Regions from separate parts of the Thioalkalivibrio sp. ARh3 genome, predicted to be linked through region 3. Evidence: predicted binding sites of a transcription regulator. Region 3 holds the regulator's gene; each other region holds the start of a gene.

Region 1 (4,425 bases), 120 kb from region 3:
CTGCTCATGCGCGGCCGGGTCCAGGCGGCCGGGGCAGCCTTGCGCGAGGCGCTGCGTCTCGACCCCAACATGCGTCTGGCCCTCGATAACTATGCGCGAGTATTGCAGGCCGATGGGCGATGGGATGAGGCGGCCGAGATTCTGGAGTCGCTGGTTGGCTCGGACCCCTCCAGACCCAACATCTGGTACTCGTATGCGCACTCCCGGCACTTCCCGGCTGGCTCGCCCGCGCGAGCAAAGCTTGAAAAGGTCATCAGGAACGGAAAGTTCGACTTGCGCGACCAGGGACAACTGCATTTCGCCCTCGCGAAGTTCCATCAGGATGCCGGGGATATCGATCAGGCGTTCGCGGCCTTCGAAAAAGGCAATGAATTGCGGGCCAGGGTGATCCACAAGCAGGTCGAGGGGGTACGCAATGGGGGACTTCTTCGCCTGGTTGCCGCCAGCGAGAAGATATTTTCCGCCGAATGGAAGAACGGCCTCGATGGCCCGGAGGTATCACCCCGTCCGCTGACGCTCGTCCTGGGGCCGCCCCGTTCCGGGAAATCGCTACTGGAAGGGGCGCTCTCGGAGCATTCTCGGATCTGCAATTACGGCGAACTGGGCGCATTGCAGGAGCTATTGGCCGAGCTCCCCAAGGATGTGCGCCAGCGATATCCGCTGTGGCTGCGGCGTATTGGCGGCGACGAACTGGGCAGACTCAGGGCCCGCATGGATGCGATCTGGGGCGACCCGAGAGACGACAGCATCCGAGCCTACCTCCTGACCAATCCCAGCAATGTCCTGCACGTGGGGACGTTGATGGCCCTGAACCCCGATACCCGTGTCATTTTCTGCGAACGGGACGCGGTGGACACCGCCATGGCGATTTACATGCGCTGTTTTGCCCGCGCGCTACCGTATGCATGGGCCCTGGATACGATTGCCGAATACATCCTGGTCTATCACCGGTTAGTGGACCATTGGGAGAATCTCTTCCCTGACCGTGTGCAACGCGTGCGGTATGGAGATTTTCTGGAGGCGCCGGATACCCATACGCGCAGGGTCCTTTCTGACCACGGTCTCGCCTGGGAAGACCCGTGTGCAGATGCATACGGCGAGACCGTGGATCCCGGACAGGTTGGCGTGGCCGGCAGTGGCAGGCGTCGTTCGCGCGTCAATCCGGCTTTTGCCCGGATCGGGGAGGAATACGCGGACTACCGGCCCGCGTTCGAGCGGGCCCTGGAGCAGGCCCGGTCGCGGGTGTTCGCGGGGGATCCGTAACCCCCTGGAAAAGACCCTGGATGTCCGACGGTTGCTGAACCCGTTGCTCGGGGGCGCGAGAGTCCGGACGGCGCGGCCAGGGATCGATTCGTGCTGGCAGGAACGGCCAGGGCAGGCGGTGTTCCCGCGGTGCGAGGGCCGCCGGCGGGTCGGGTCACGACCCGGTTGCGTCCTATGCGCGCCCGCCGTGTCCGCAAGGTGACAAAACTTTTTTGCTTTTTGGGGTTAAAGGTTGCCGGGGGCTGGTCGTTAGCGGGGGCGAGAGGCGATCTCGAACACAGCATTACCGCTCGAGCGGCAATGACTGCCAGCAAGCAGAGGAAGGAGAACGACATGTCCCAGGTGATCAATACGAACGTGATGTCGCTGAATGCGCAGCGCAATCTGAACGACTCGCAGGGTGCGCTTTCGCAGTCGCTGGAGCGCCTGTCGTCGGGCCTTCGCATCAACAGCGCGAAGGACGATGCGGCGGGTCTGGCGATTTCGGAGCGATTCACGACTCAAATCAATGGCCTCGACCAGGCCGTGCGCAACTCGAACGACGGTATCTCGCTGGCACAGACCGCCGAGGGGGCGCTGGATACGGTCAGCGACTCCCTGCAGCGGGCGCGCGAGCTGGCGGTACAGGCCGCCAACGATTCCAACTCGGCCTCCGACCGTCAGGCGCTGAACGACGAGGTCCAGCAGCTGATGGACGAGGTCGGGCGGATCGCCAACAACACCGAGTTCAACGGGCAGAACATCCTGGACGGGTCGGCCGAGGACCTGTTCTTCCAGGTGGGCGCGAATCAGGGCCAGATGACGTCGGTCGAGAACGTCGATGCCCGTACCACTCAACTGGGTTCGCAGGAAGTGGTGGGTGCGGGCATGTTCTCCGCCGAGGACCTGGAAGATTTTGATTTCGATGGCATGAGCGACATCGCAATAACGGTTCAGGATGACGAAGGCGCAGCACTGGCCGAAGTGACCGTCCAGTTCGGGTCAGACTCCGGGCAATATGACGTCAATTCCCTTGAGGATGTCGTCCGCGCGATCAATACCGAGATCGCGTCGGGCCCTGATGATAGTGAAGGGGGCACTGCGCCCGAGGCAGAAGAGATTGCAGCGCTCCAGGACGCGGGCCTGCAGGCTTCTGTCCGTGTGGACGATGAAGGCAATCAGGGGATCGCCATTACCGGTGACTTCAATAGCTCCTTCAGTGTGGATCAGGATGGATCTGTGGAAGGCGACGACCCGACCGCGTTCTTTGACGACAACGGCGGCAATGGGCAGTCCTCGGGTCCGATCGATCTCACCGATATCAGCGTGACCAGCCGGGATAACGCGACGCAGGCGATCGGTGCGCTGGATGGTGCGCTGAATCAGGTCAGCTCGCTGCGTTCCGAGCTGGGGGCGGTGCAGACCCGTTTCGAGAGCACCATCTCCAACCTGGAGATCGGCTCGGAGAACCTGTCGGATGCGCGTTCGCGCATCATGGATGCGGACTTTGCCTCGGAGACCGCGGACCTGACCCGGGCGCAGGTGCTGCAGCAGGCGGGCACCTCGGTGCTCTCGCAGGCCAATGCGGTGCCGCAGAACGTGCTGGGGCTGCTGCAGTAACGGGCGCGCACCTGCGGTCGTGACAGGGTGGCAGTAGCCTGCCGCCCCGTTGCCAGGCCCGCCCCGGAGTGTCCGGGGCGGGCCTTTTTGTGTGCGGGCGATGGCGGCGCGGGCTGGCGAATTCCAAGGCATTTGTCGAGGAGCGAAAAAATTTGCGCGCCGGGCTCAAGTCTGATGGGGCCCGGCCGTTACCGAGGGCAGGAGCGGAACACTATCCGCGCGGTTGGCCCCCGTTACGGGGCTGCATGGAACGAGGAGAAAGAACCATGTCTCAGGTCATCAATACCAACGTGATGTCGCTGAATGCCCAGCGCAATCTGAACAACTCCCAGAGCGCGCTGGCCCAGAGTCTGGAGCGCCTGTCGTCGGGGCTGCGCATCAACAGCGCGAAGGACGATGCGGCGGGGCTTGCGATCTCGGAGCGCTTTACCACTCAGATCAACGGTCTGAATCAGGCGGTGCGCAACTCGAATGATGGCATCTCGCTGGCGCAGACCGCGGAGGGTGCGCTCAACACCGTCAGCGACTCGCTGCAGCGGGCGCGCGAGCTGGCGGTGCAGGCCGCCAACGATTCCAACTCGGCCTCCGACCGTCAGGCGCTGAACGACGAGGTCCAGCAGCTGATGGACGAGGTCGGCCGGATCGCCAACAACACGGAGTTCAATGGCCAGAACATCCTGGACGGCTCGGCCGCGGACCTGTTCTTCCAGGTGGGGGCCAACCAGGGGCAGATGGTCTCGGTGAGCAATGTCGACGCGCGGACCACGCAGCTGGGGGCGCAAGAAGTTGCCGGGGATAATGCCGTGAAGGCCTCGGATGTCGAAGGGTTTGCTGGGCACATCCAGATCGAGATCGACAGCGTGGCGATCTCGACGTTTGCGTCGGATATCGACGGCATCGACGCGGCCGGAATCGACATCAGCGGGGCGGAGACCTTCGACGATGTGGTCCGGACCATCAATGCCGCCATCAGTCAGGTTGCGCGCCTCGACGACGACAATGCCGACAAGTTCCGCGATGCGGGTCTGGACGCCTCGATCCGCGTGAACGACCAGGGCGAAACGACGGTGTCGATTACTGCCGCGTTCGATACCGACGGGTTTGAGGTCTCCGGCGGTACGGTTACCGACGGTGACGGAAACCCAACCATGTTCGATTCCGCGGTTAAGGAGCACATCAGCCTCACCGACATCAGTGTGACCAGTCGCGAAAACGCGACCAAGGCGATCGGTGCGCTGGATGGCGCGCTGGCTCAGGTCAGCTCGCTGCGCTCCGAGCTGGGGGCGGTGCAGACCCGCTTCGAGAGCACCATCTCCAACCTGGAGATCGGGGCGGAGAACCTGTCGGATGCGCGCTCGCGCATCATGGACGCGGACTTTGCCGCGGAGACGGCGGATCTGACCCGGGCGCAGGTGCTGCAGCAGGCCGGCATCTCGGTGCTTTCCCAGGCGAACGCGGTCCCGCAGAACGTGCTGGGGCTGCTGCAGTAGACTGTTCTTGACGGCATGAGGCGCGCCCCGGGGCCTGTATTGGCACCGGGGTGGCCAGGGAGGCCCTTCCATG
Region 2 (4,425 bases), on a different contig from region 3:
GCGCTTCCCTGCGGATGATAACTCCGGATGGGATTCACAGAACGCATCTCGATATCGTCGTAACCTGCTCGATGTCCTCGCAGGTAGATCGCCGGGATGCAGATGGCATCAGCGTGTAAGGGGTCAGTGTTCGCCCTGGTTCCGATGGCGGGACCAGAACTGATCGGCCAGTGCCTCGAGCCCGTTTGCGAGTTCCGCGGCCGATCGCGCCGAGGCGTCGCTGCGGACTGCGCGGTCCGCGGTTGTCTGGGCGGCGTCTCGAATCGTGGCAACGCCCTGCCGAATCTCGTCACCCGCGGTTCCCTGCTGCTCGACCGCCGCCGCGATCTGGTTGCTCATGTCGCGGATATGTCCGATCCCGCTGGTGATGTCCTCCAGCGTACGGGAAACGGTCCGGGCCAGTTCGACGGACTCTTCTGCCTGGTCTCGGCTGGTGTTCATGGATTCGACCGCGGCGGCTGCACGCGTCTGCAGTGACTCGATGATGGTCTGGATTTCGGCGGTGGAGTCCTGGGTGCGGCTGGCCAGGGTTCGAACCTCGTCGGCCACCACCGAAAAAAAGCCGCGTCCGTAGCCCAGCCAGCACCCCGAGCCCGATACTCCCGAGGATGCGCATGCGCAGACCCAACGGAGGCAGGCGAAGGGCCGGTGGCGGGCGGCCTGCCATTACCGCCGCATACGTCTGTTCGGCCCGCTCGACCAGCCTGCGGTCCGGCTTGGTCCGGACGGACTGGTATTCAACGACTTCTCCGTCCCGCACCACCGGGGTCACATAGGCGCTGACCCAGTAGTGATCCCCGTTCTTGCAGCGGTTCTTCACCATGCCCATCCATGACTGGCCTGCCTGGATGGCCTGCCAGAGATCCTCGAACGCGGCCGGTGGCATCTCCGGATGACGGATCACGTTGTGATTGCGCCCGATCAGTTCATCCTCCGAGAAACCGCTGATGTCGATGAACTCGGGATTGACGTAGGTGATGGTGCCCTTGAGGTTGGTGGTGGACAGGATGTTGGCCGAGGCCGGGTAGGCGACCTCGTTCCCCGAGATCGGCAGGTTGCGTTTCATGGCTGGCCATCCCCCGTTTGACCGATTGCTCTTTCGCCGCGCCGGTCGTTCCGGTACTTCGTGGGCACCGGTTTTTCGTTGTGGCCGGAGCATAGTCCAGCGTTCCTTGGAAAGCGAGATTTATTCCGTTGGGCGAATATGCTGATGGACATAGAGGCAGAATCGCGTACACTGTCGGCACCGAACGCCCCGCCCGTCAGCGTCCGTTCACTGATCCGGAACCCTCTCGGTTCCCGTCCCCCCGATTTCGTCATACCCCGATGGGTGCCCCTCGAGTACGAGCGGCGGGTAGCCGTTGGAGTATTGAATGTCTTCTGTTTCTTCTTTTGCCGACCTTGGGTTGGCCGAACCCCTTATGCGTGCGCTGGAGCAGGCCGGTTACAAGACGCCGACCCCGATCCAGACCCAGGCGATCCCCGAAGTCCTGAAAGGTGGTGACCTGCTGGCCGCTGCCCAGACCGGGACCGGCAAGACCGCCGGCTTTACCCTGCCGATCCTGCAGCGACTGACCGATGGCCCGGCGCCCGAGCGCAAGCCGGGGCGTCCGCGGGCCCTGATCCTGACGCCGACGCGCGAGCTGGCCGCTCAGGTCCATGATTCCGTCCGTACCTACGGTCGCCACCTGTCGCTGAAGTCGATGACCATCTTCGGCGGCGTGAACATGAACCCGCAGATCAAGGCGCTGCGGGGCCCGATGGATATCGTTGTGGCCACCCCGGGTCGCCTGCTGGACCATGCCAGCCAGAAGACGATTGACCTCTCCGGTATCGAGATCCTGGTGCTGGACGAGGCCGATCGCATGCTGGACATGGGCTTCATCCGCGATATTCGCCGGCTGATTGCCCTGATGCCGAAAAAGCGCCAGAACCTGATGTTCTCGGCGACCTTCTCCGGCGAGATCCGTGCCCTGGCGTCGAGCCTGCTGAACAAGCCGGCCGAGGTCGACGTGGCCCCGCGCAACACCGCTGCCGAGACCGTCCAGCAGACGGTGCATCTGGTGGAGAGCAGCCGCAAGCGCGAGCTGCTGAGCCACCTGATCCGCACCAACGACTGGGGCCAGGTGCTGGTATTCACGCGCACCAAGCACGGAGCCAACCGCCTGGCGCAGAAGCTGACGCAGGACGGCGTGCCCTCCGAGGCGATCCATGGCAACAAGAGCCAGGCGGCCCGTACCAAGGCGCTCAAGCAGTTCAAGACCGGGGCCGTGCCGGTGCTGGTCGCCACGGATATCGCGGCCCGCGGCCTGGACATCGACCAGCTGCCGCAGGTGGTCAACTTCGAGCTGCCGAATGTGCCGGAAGACTATGTGCACCGCATCGGCCGCACCGGGCGTGCCGGGTCCGCCGGTGCTGCGCTGTCGCTGGTGGATGGCGAAGAGCTGAAGCTCCTAAAGGGCATCGAGCGCCTGATCCAGCGACCGATCGAGCGCATCGAAACCGACGGCTTCGCGGCCCCGAAGCCGGCCGCCAATGATGGCAATGGCCATCGCCGTGGTGGCAAGCCGGGTGGCGGCGCGCGTAATGGCAAGCCGCGCCAGGGCCGTGGCGGCAAGCCCGGCGGCCATCGCGGTGGTGGCCAGGGCCGCGCGCCCCAGGGCAACCGGGCTGCACGCGGCCGCTAGGACCGCTCTCTTAACGGCAAGACCCGCCCGCGTCTCCCATGGGGACGCGGGCTTTTTTGTGTCTGCGAACCTGCGCCGGACTTGATCCGGATCACCTGCTCTTGTCGTCGCCACCGGGAAGATGGGCGCTATCAAGTACCGGCCGCCCCGGCCGTTACAGCGGGGAAAGGAGGGACCCCATGAACCGGCTTCTAACGAACGGCGGCCTGCGCCTCAAGCTTATTGTCCTCGTGATTCTCGTCAGCACCATCCCGCTCTCGATCATGGGCGGGGTGACCTTCCATACGATGAAGGGCGACCTGGCGGCGAATGTCGACGCGGCGCTGGTCGATCAGCTGTGGTGGCTCCTTTGGGGCCTGTGGGTGGTCGCCTTTCTGGTCGCGCTGGCGATTGGCTGGTTCGCGGCCAACATGCTGGTTCGGCCACTGGAGCGGCTGGCCTCGGGGCTGGAGGCCATCGCCTCCGGACAGGCCGACCTTGGCCATCGGGTGGAGATCACGACCGAAGACGAGATTGGCCGTACCAGTACCGCGTTCAACGCGGTCATGGAGCGTCTGTCGGGCCTGATCACGCAGGTGGCGGATGCGGCGGACGGGATCGCCGCCTCGGCGCGCCAGCTGGAGGGCCGCAGCAACGGACTGAGTCGCGAGACCGACGAGCAGCGCTCGGACGTCGAGCAGGTCGTCACCGCGATGAACCAGATGTCCGCGACCGTGCAGGAGGTGGCCAACAACACCCAGAGCACGGCGGAGAGCGCCGGCCAGGCCACCCGCGCGGCCGAGGGCGGGCGCAACGTGGTGCAGGCGACCCAGGGCTCGATCAATGCGCTGGCCAGTGAGATCCGCAAGGCCAGCACCGTGATCGACGAACTCAAGGGTGACTCCGACAACATTGGGTCCATCCTCGAGGTGATCGAGGAGATCGCCGAGAAGACCAACCTGCTGGCCCTCAACGCAGCGATCGAGGCCGCCCGTGCCGGCGAGGCGGGACGGGGCTTCGCCGTGGTCGCCGACGAGGTGCGCCACCTGGCCCAGCGCACCAATGACTCCACCGGCGAGATCCGCGAGATCATCCAGCGCCTGCAGGGCGCGGCCGGCAAGGCCGTACAGGCGATGGAAGTCAGTCAGCAGCAGGCCGAGGCATCGGTCAGTAAGGCCGGCGAGGCGGAAGAGACGCTGGAATACATCCACGACTCCGTCACCACCATCGACGACATGACGCGCCAGGTTGCCTCGGCCACGGAGGAGCAGAGCCAGGTCGCCGAGGAGATCAACCGCAATGTCCACCACATCAACGACATCGCGGTACGCAGCGCCGAAGGCGCCCGCGAGATGCAGGAGGCCGTCGAGGCCCTGGAAGGCCTGGCCGAACGCCTGCAGGCCGAGGTAGCCGGCTTCCGCCAGCAACCCGCCTGACACCCGGGGCCTGCCCCCTGCCACCTTCGTTGTGACGGGGCCTGGTTCGTCGTCTGGTGTTTACGGTGCCTTCGTCCGGCCTGTCACGCCCTCCACAAGGGGCTCATTTCGGGAGGGAAGGTAAAACCGTCGGTGTTCCCGCACCTTTCATAAGCCCAGAGCTGTAGGGTGCGTTGAGCGAAGCGAAACGCACCATTCTGACGCCGGGGCAACCCCTGATGCGATTCGCTGCGCTCATCACATCCTACGATGGGGTCCGGCGCCCGCTTGCGGGCGCGGCACGCCAGGCCGAAGGCCGCGCGTGCCCGGATGTCGGAACACCT
Region 3 (4,425 bases):
GCATGGGGCCGGATTCGGTTACGCTGGTCACCCTGGATGCGCAGCGCATTGGTGCGACACGCCAGCTGCAGGCCTTCGCGCAGATGGCAGGGGTGTCACTGCGGGTGCTGCAGGGCGCGCGCGAGTTGCGGGAGATGACCGGGCGAGCCGAGGATGGGCACCTGATTCTGGTCGACACGGCGGGGCAGGCACCTGCGGCGGTGGGCGACGAGTCGCTGTTCGCCGGCTGGCCGGACCGTATCCGGTGCGAGAGCTGGCTGGTCGTCTCCGCGACCACCCAGGCGGCGGCACTGCAAAGGGTGCTGGAGGCGTTCCGGAAGACGGAGCCATCGGCCCTGGTGCTGACCAAACTCGACGAGGCCGAACAATTGGGGGAGACGTTGTCGGTACTGCTCGACCAGCACCTTGGGCTCACGTTTGTCAGCGATGGTCAACGCATCGCGGAAGATTTCCACCGGGTGGAGACGGGGGATCTGACGCGGCGTGCGCTCGGTGAAGAAGAGCGTCCTGCGCGTGGTGCCTCGCGCGATGAACGATGGACTGATCAGACGCTCGCGGAGCTCGCCGGCACGCGCAGCCACGTGGCGTCGGCGCGCGGGACGCCGGATGGCGGGGCCCTGGAAATGATTCATCCAGTGGGGAAGGGACGCTATGCCACGCACTAATCCACCGTTGAAGGTCATCGCCGTTGCTTCCGGAAAGGGCGGTGTCGGCAAGACCAATGTCTCGGTCAACTTGTCCGTCGCACTTGCCCGGCTGGGTCGCGAGGTGATGCTGTTCGATGCCGATCTTGGGCTGGCGAACGCCGATGTGCTGCTCGGGCTGAGACCGGAGCGCACGCTGCATGACCTGGTAACCGGACAGGCGGAAGGGCTGGAGGAGATCCTGGTGGAGGGTCCCGAAGGGATCAAGGTCGTCCCTTCGGCGTCGGGGATCGCCGCGATGGCCAACCTCTCGCAGGTGGAGCACAACGGGCTGATTCATGCATTCAGCGCGTATTCGAAACCGCTGGACGTACTCGTCGTGGACACCGCAGCGGGTTTGCAGGAGTCGGTGACGACCTTCTGCCGGGCCGTCCAGGAGACCCTGGTGGTGGTCTGTGACGAACCGGCGTCGATTACCGATGCGTATGCCCTGATCAAGGTCCTGCACCGGGACCATGGTTTGCGGCGTTTCCGCCTGGTGACGAACATGGTGCAGGACCGAGCCGGAGCCGAGCGCCTGCTGCAAAAGCTCGCGACGGTTTGTGGCAACTATCTGCCGGAGGTCATCCTGGACCTGGCGGGATACATCCCGATGGACCAGAATCTGCGCACGGCCGTCCAGAAGCGGGCGCCGGTGGTGCAGCAGTATCCGGGCAGCCCGGCGGCCAAGGCCTTTACCGAGCTTGCCCGCACGGTCGATCGCTGGCCGGTGGGTCGCGGCGCCGATGGTGGCGTCGGATTCTTTGTCGAACGGATGCTGCAGAGCGCATGATGTCGCCGCGTAATCGACTACCAGGCTACGAAAGCGTCGCCGCGGCCGGCCACGAGCAGCGTGTTGCGGAGCATATCGAGCTGGTGCACCGCATCGCGCACCATCTTATGGCTCGTCTGCCTGCCTCGGTCCAGGTCGATGACCTGATCCAGGCGGGCATGATCGGTCTGCTGGAGGCCGCGCGGCAGTTCGAGGGCGGGCAGGGCGCGACCTTCGCCACCTATGCGGGGATCCGTATCCGCGGCGCGATGATCGATGAGCTGCGGCGCAGCGACTGGACGCCGCGCTCGGTGCATCGCAACAGCCGCAAGATCGCCGAGGCGATCCAGACGGTCGAGGCCCGGGAAGGGCGCGCGGCACGCGGGGTCGAGGTGGCCGAGGAGCTCGGAGTCCCGATCGACGAGTACTACACGATGCTGCAGGACCATGCCGGCGCCCATCTGTTCGCGCTGGACGATCTGGGCGGCACCGACGGCGATGCCGACCGGGTGATCGAGGGGGCGGAGGCCTCGCCCTCGCGGACGATCGAGGCCGGGGAGTTTCGCGAAGAGCTGGCCGCCGCGCTGGGTGATCTGCCCGAGCGTGAACGCCTGGTACTCTCGCTTTATTACATCGAGGAACTCAATCTGCGCGAGATCGGCGCGGTGCTGGGCGTGACCGAGTCGCGCGTCAGCCAGATCCGCAGTCAGGCCGTGATCCGGCTGCGCGCACGTCTGGGTTCCTGGCTCGAAGATGGCGAGGCTTTGCAGTTATTCTGACGGCCACGCTCTAGTACCCACATGCATAATTAATCCCGGAGTGACCTGTGGACAAGGGAATGAAAATTCTCATCGTGGACGACTTCTCCACGATGCGGCGGATCATCAAGAACCTGCTGCGTGATCTCGGCTTCAACAACACGCATGAGGCCGATGACGGCAGCACGGCCCTGCCGATGCTCCAGAACGGCGACTTCGACTTCCTGATCACTGACTGGAATATGCCCAATATGCCGGGCATCGACCTGCTGCGGGCGGTGCGCGCCGACGAGAAGCTGAAGACGATGCCGGTACTGATGGTGACGGCGGAGGCGAAGCGTGATCAGATTGTCGAGGCGGCCGAGGCGGGCGTAAACGGGTACGTGGTAAAGCCTTTTACCGCTGAAACGCTCAAGGAAAAGATCGATAAAATCTTCGAACGCATTGAATCTCAGGGGTAATCGGGGTATGGCAGGCGGGATCCTCGGGCACGAGCAAAGCCTCGGCCAGGGGGGGCAGTCCCGGTCGGTACGTCCGGGATGAGGAGCGAGCAAGGGGCTTTGGATGACAGACCAGGAACAACCGGTGGGGGATCAGCAGCTCGCACGCGCGCGCGAGCTTGTTCAGGTGCTTGAAGCAGGGGATGACGTCACGGCGCGAGCGCTGATTCAGGACCTTGCGCGTCCGTATGATCGCGAACTGTTCGACGAGCTCGGCAAGCTGACGCGTGACCTTCATGAGGCCCTGCAGAGTTTCCGTGGTGATTCGCGACTGGTCGAACTGACCCAGGCGGAGATCCCGGATGCTCGCGAGCGCCTCAATTACGTGGTCACCATGACCGAGAAAGCGGCGCATGAAACCCTGACCGCCATCGAAACGAGCCTCCCGATCGCCGAGTCCTTCAGCCAGCAGGCCGGCGAACTGACCGCCAAATGGACCCGTTTTCGCAACCGCCAGCTGTCGGTGGATGAGTTCCGCGAATTCGCGCGCGATCTGGACGAGTTCTTTGCGCAAGCCAGCCACGACACCGATGAGCTCCGGCGCCTGCTGTCGGAAGTGCTGATGGCGCAGAGCTATCAGGATATAACCGGGCAGGTGATCCGGCGGGTGATACAGCTCGTAACGGATCTCGAGGAGAACCTGGTCTCGCTGATCCGGCTGTCCAGTGGGCGCATGGAAGCGATCGAGGCCGCGGAGAAAACACTGGACGACAACGCCGATCGGCGCGAGGGCGATCGACGCGGTCACGGTCCTGCGGTGCCGAAGACTCAAGATTCCGGCCAGGATGTCGTTGAAGGACAGGACGAGGTGGACGATCTGTTGTCCAGTCTGGGCTTCTAGACAACCGCCGATTCCTGAATCGGCGTCTCCCCTGGACCCACCCTACAACGGCAAGCCTCACCGGAACGGAGAGACCGAATGGCCATCGACCCCAATGACGAAATCCTTCAGGACTTCCTGATCGAGGCCGGGGAACTGCTCGAAGGGCTGAACGAGCAGCTGATCGACCTGGAGCAGAATCCCGATGACCGGGATCTGCTCAACGCGGTATTTCGCAGCTTTCACACCATCAAGGGCGGCGCGGGCTTCCTCAGCCTCGATGCGCTGGTGACGGTCTGCCATCACGCGGAAGACGTGTTCAACCTCCTGCGCAATGGGGAACGCCGCGTTGATGGCCACCTGATGGACACGATGCTCCGGGTGCTGGATACGCTGAACGTGATGTTCGGCGACCTGCGCTCCGGGGTCGATCCGACACCCGCGGAGGCGGACCTGGTCGAAGATCTGCGGAAGATGGCCAACAACGAGGACGTGGCCGACGATTCCGAATCAGAGGCTGCCCCGGCAGCGGACGAATCCCCCGAGCCGGAACCGGCACCCCCCGCCGAGGTGGAAGCCACGGCCATGGCAACGGGTGAAGACGGAGGCGAAGAGTCGGGTCTGGTAGGTGCAGATGACGAGATCACCGATGACGAGTTCGAGGCCCTGCTCGACACGCTGCACGGAGAGGGGGCCCCGCAGGCGGTAGAGGGTGCCGGTGCGGCGGATGTTCCTGGTGGCGAGTCAGGCGCTGACGCGGCGGAGGCCGCGGCCGGGGATGATGGCGACGATCTGATCACCGACGACGAGTTCGAGAACCTGCTGGACGAACTGCAGGCGCGGGGCGGCGGGCCTCCTGCGGTCGAGTCGGTGGCATCATCGGCCGAGACCA

Evidence for each region. Region 3 encodes FliA, which starts transcription of late flagellar genes. Its sites were predicted from a motif close to GCTAAAGTTNNNNNNNNNNCNGCCGATA; they were not measured.
Region 1: the regulator FliA is predicted to act here: its motif matches at 1,488-1,515, upstream of C995_RS0108110 (flagellin).
Region 2: the regulator FliA is predicted to act here: its motif matches at 2,817-2,844, upstream of C995_RS0105860 (methyl-accepting chemotaxis protein).

What each region holds. Positions count from the first base shown of each region.
Region 1 covers NZ_KB897949.1:250,642-255,066, reverse strand. Annotated here, with positions in the region: gene C995_RS0108115 (sulfotransferase) at 1-1,263, shown strand, start outside; gene C995_RS0108110 (flagellin) at 1,597-2,862, shown strand; gene C995_RS0108105 (flagellin) at 3,129-4,352, shown strand; gene C995_RS0108100 (flagellar protein FlaG) at 4,423-4,425, shown strand, end outside.
Region 2 covers NZ_KB897948.1:222,099-226,523, reverse strand. Annotated here, with positions in the region: partial or broken gene C995_RS14470 (PAS domain-containing methyl-accepting chemotaxis protein) at 124-1,066, opposite strand; gene C995_RS0105865 (DEAD/DEAH box helicase) at 1,422-2,687, shown strand; gene C995_RS0105860 (methyl-accepting chemotaxis protein) at 2,867-4,102, shown strand.
Region 3 covers NZ_KB897949.1:130,931-135,355, reverse strand. Annotated here, with positions in the region: partial or broken gene flhF (flagellar biosynthesis protein FlhF) at 1-492, shown strand, start outside; gene C995_RS0107580 (MinD/ParA family protein) at 652-1,476, shown strand; gene C995_RS0107575 (RNA polymerase sigma factor FliA) at 1,473-2,234, shown strand; gene cheY (chemotaxis response regulator CheY) at 2,294-2,674, shown strand; gene C995_RS0107565 (protein phosphatase CheZ) at 2,778-3,554, shown strand; gene C995_RS0107560 (chemotaxis protein CheA) at 3,633-4,425, shown strand, end outside.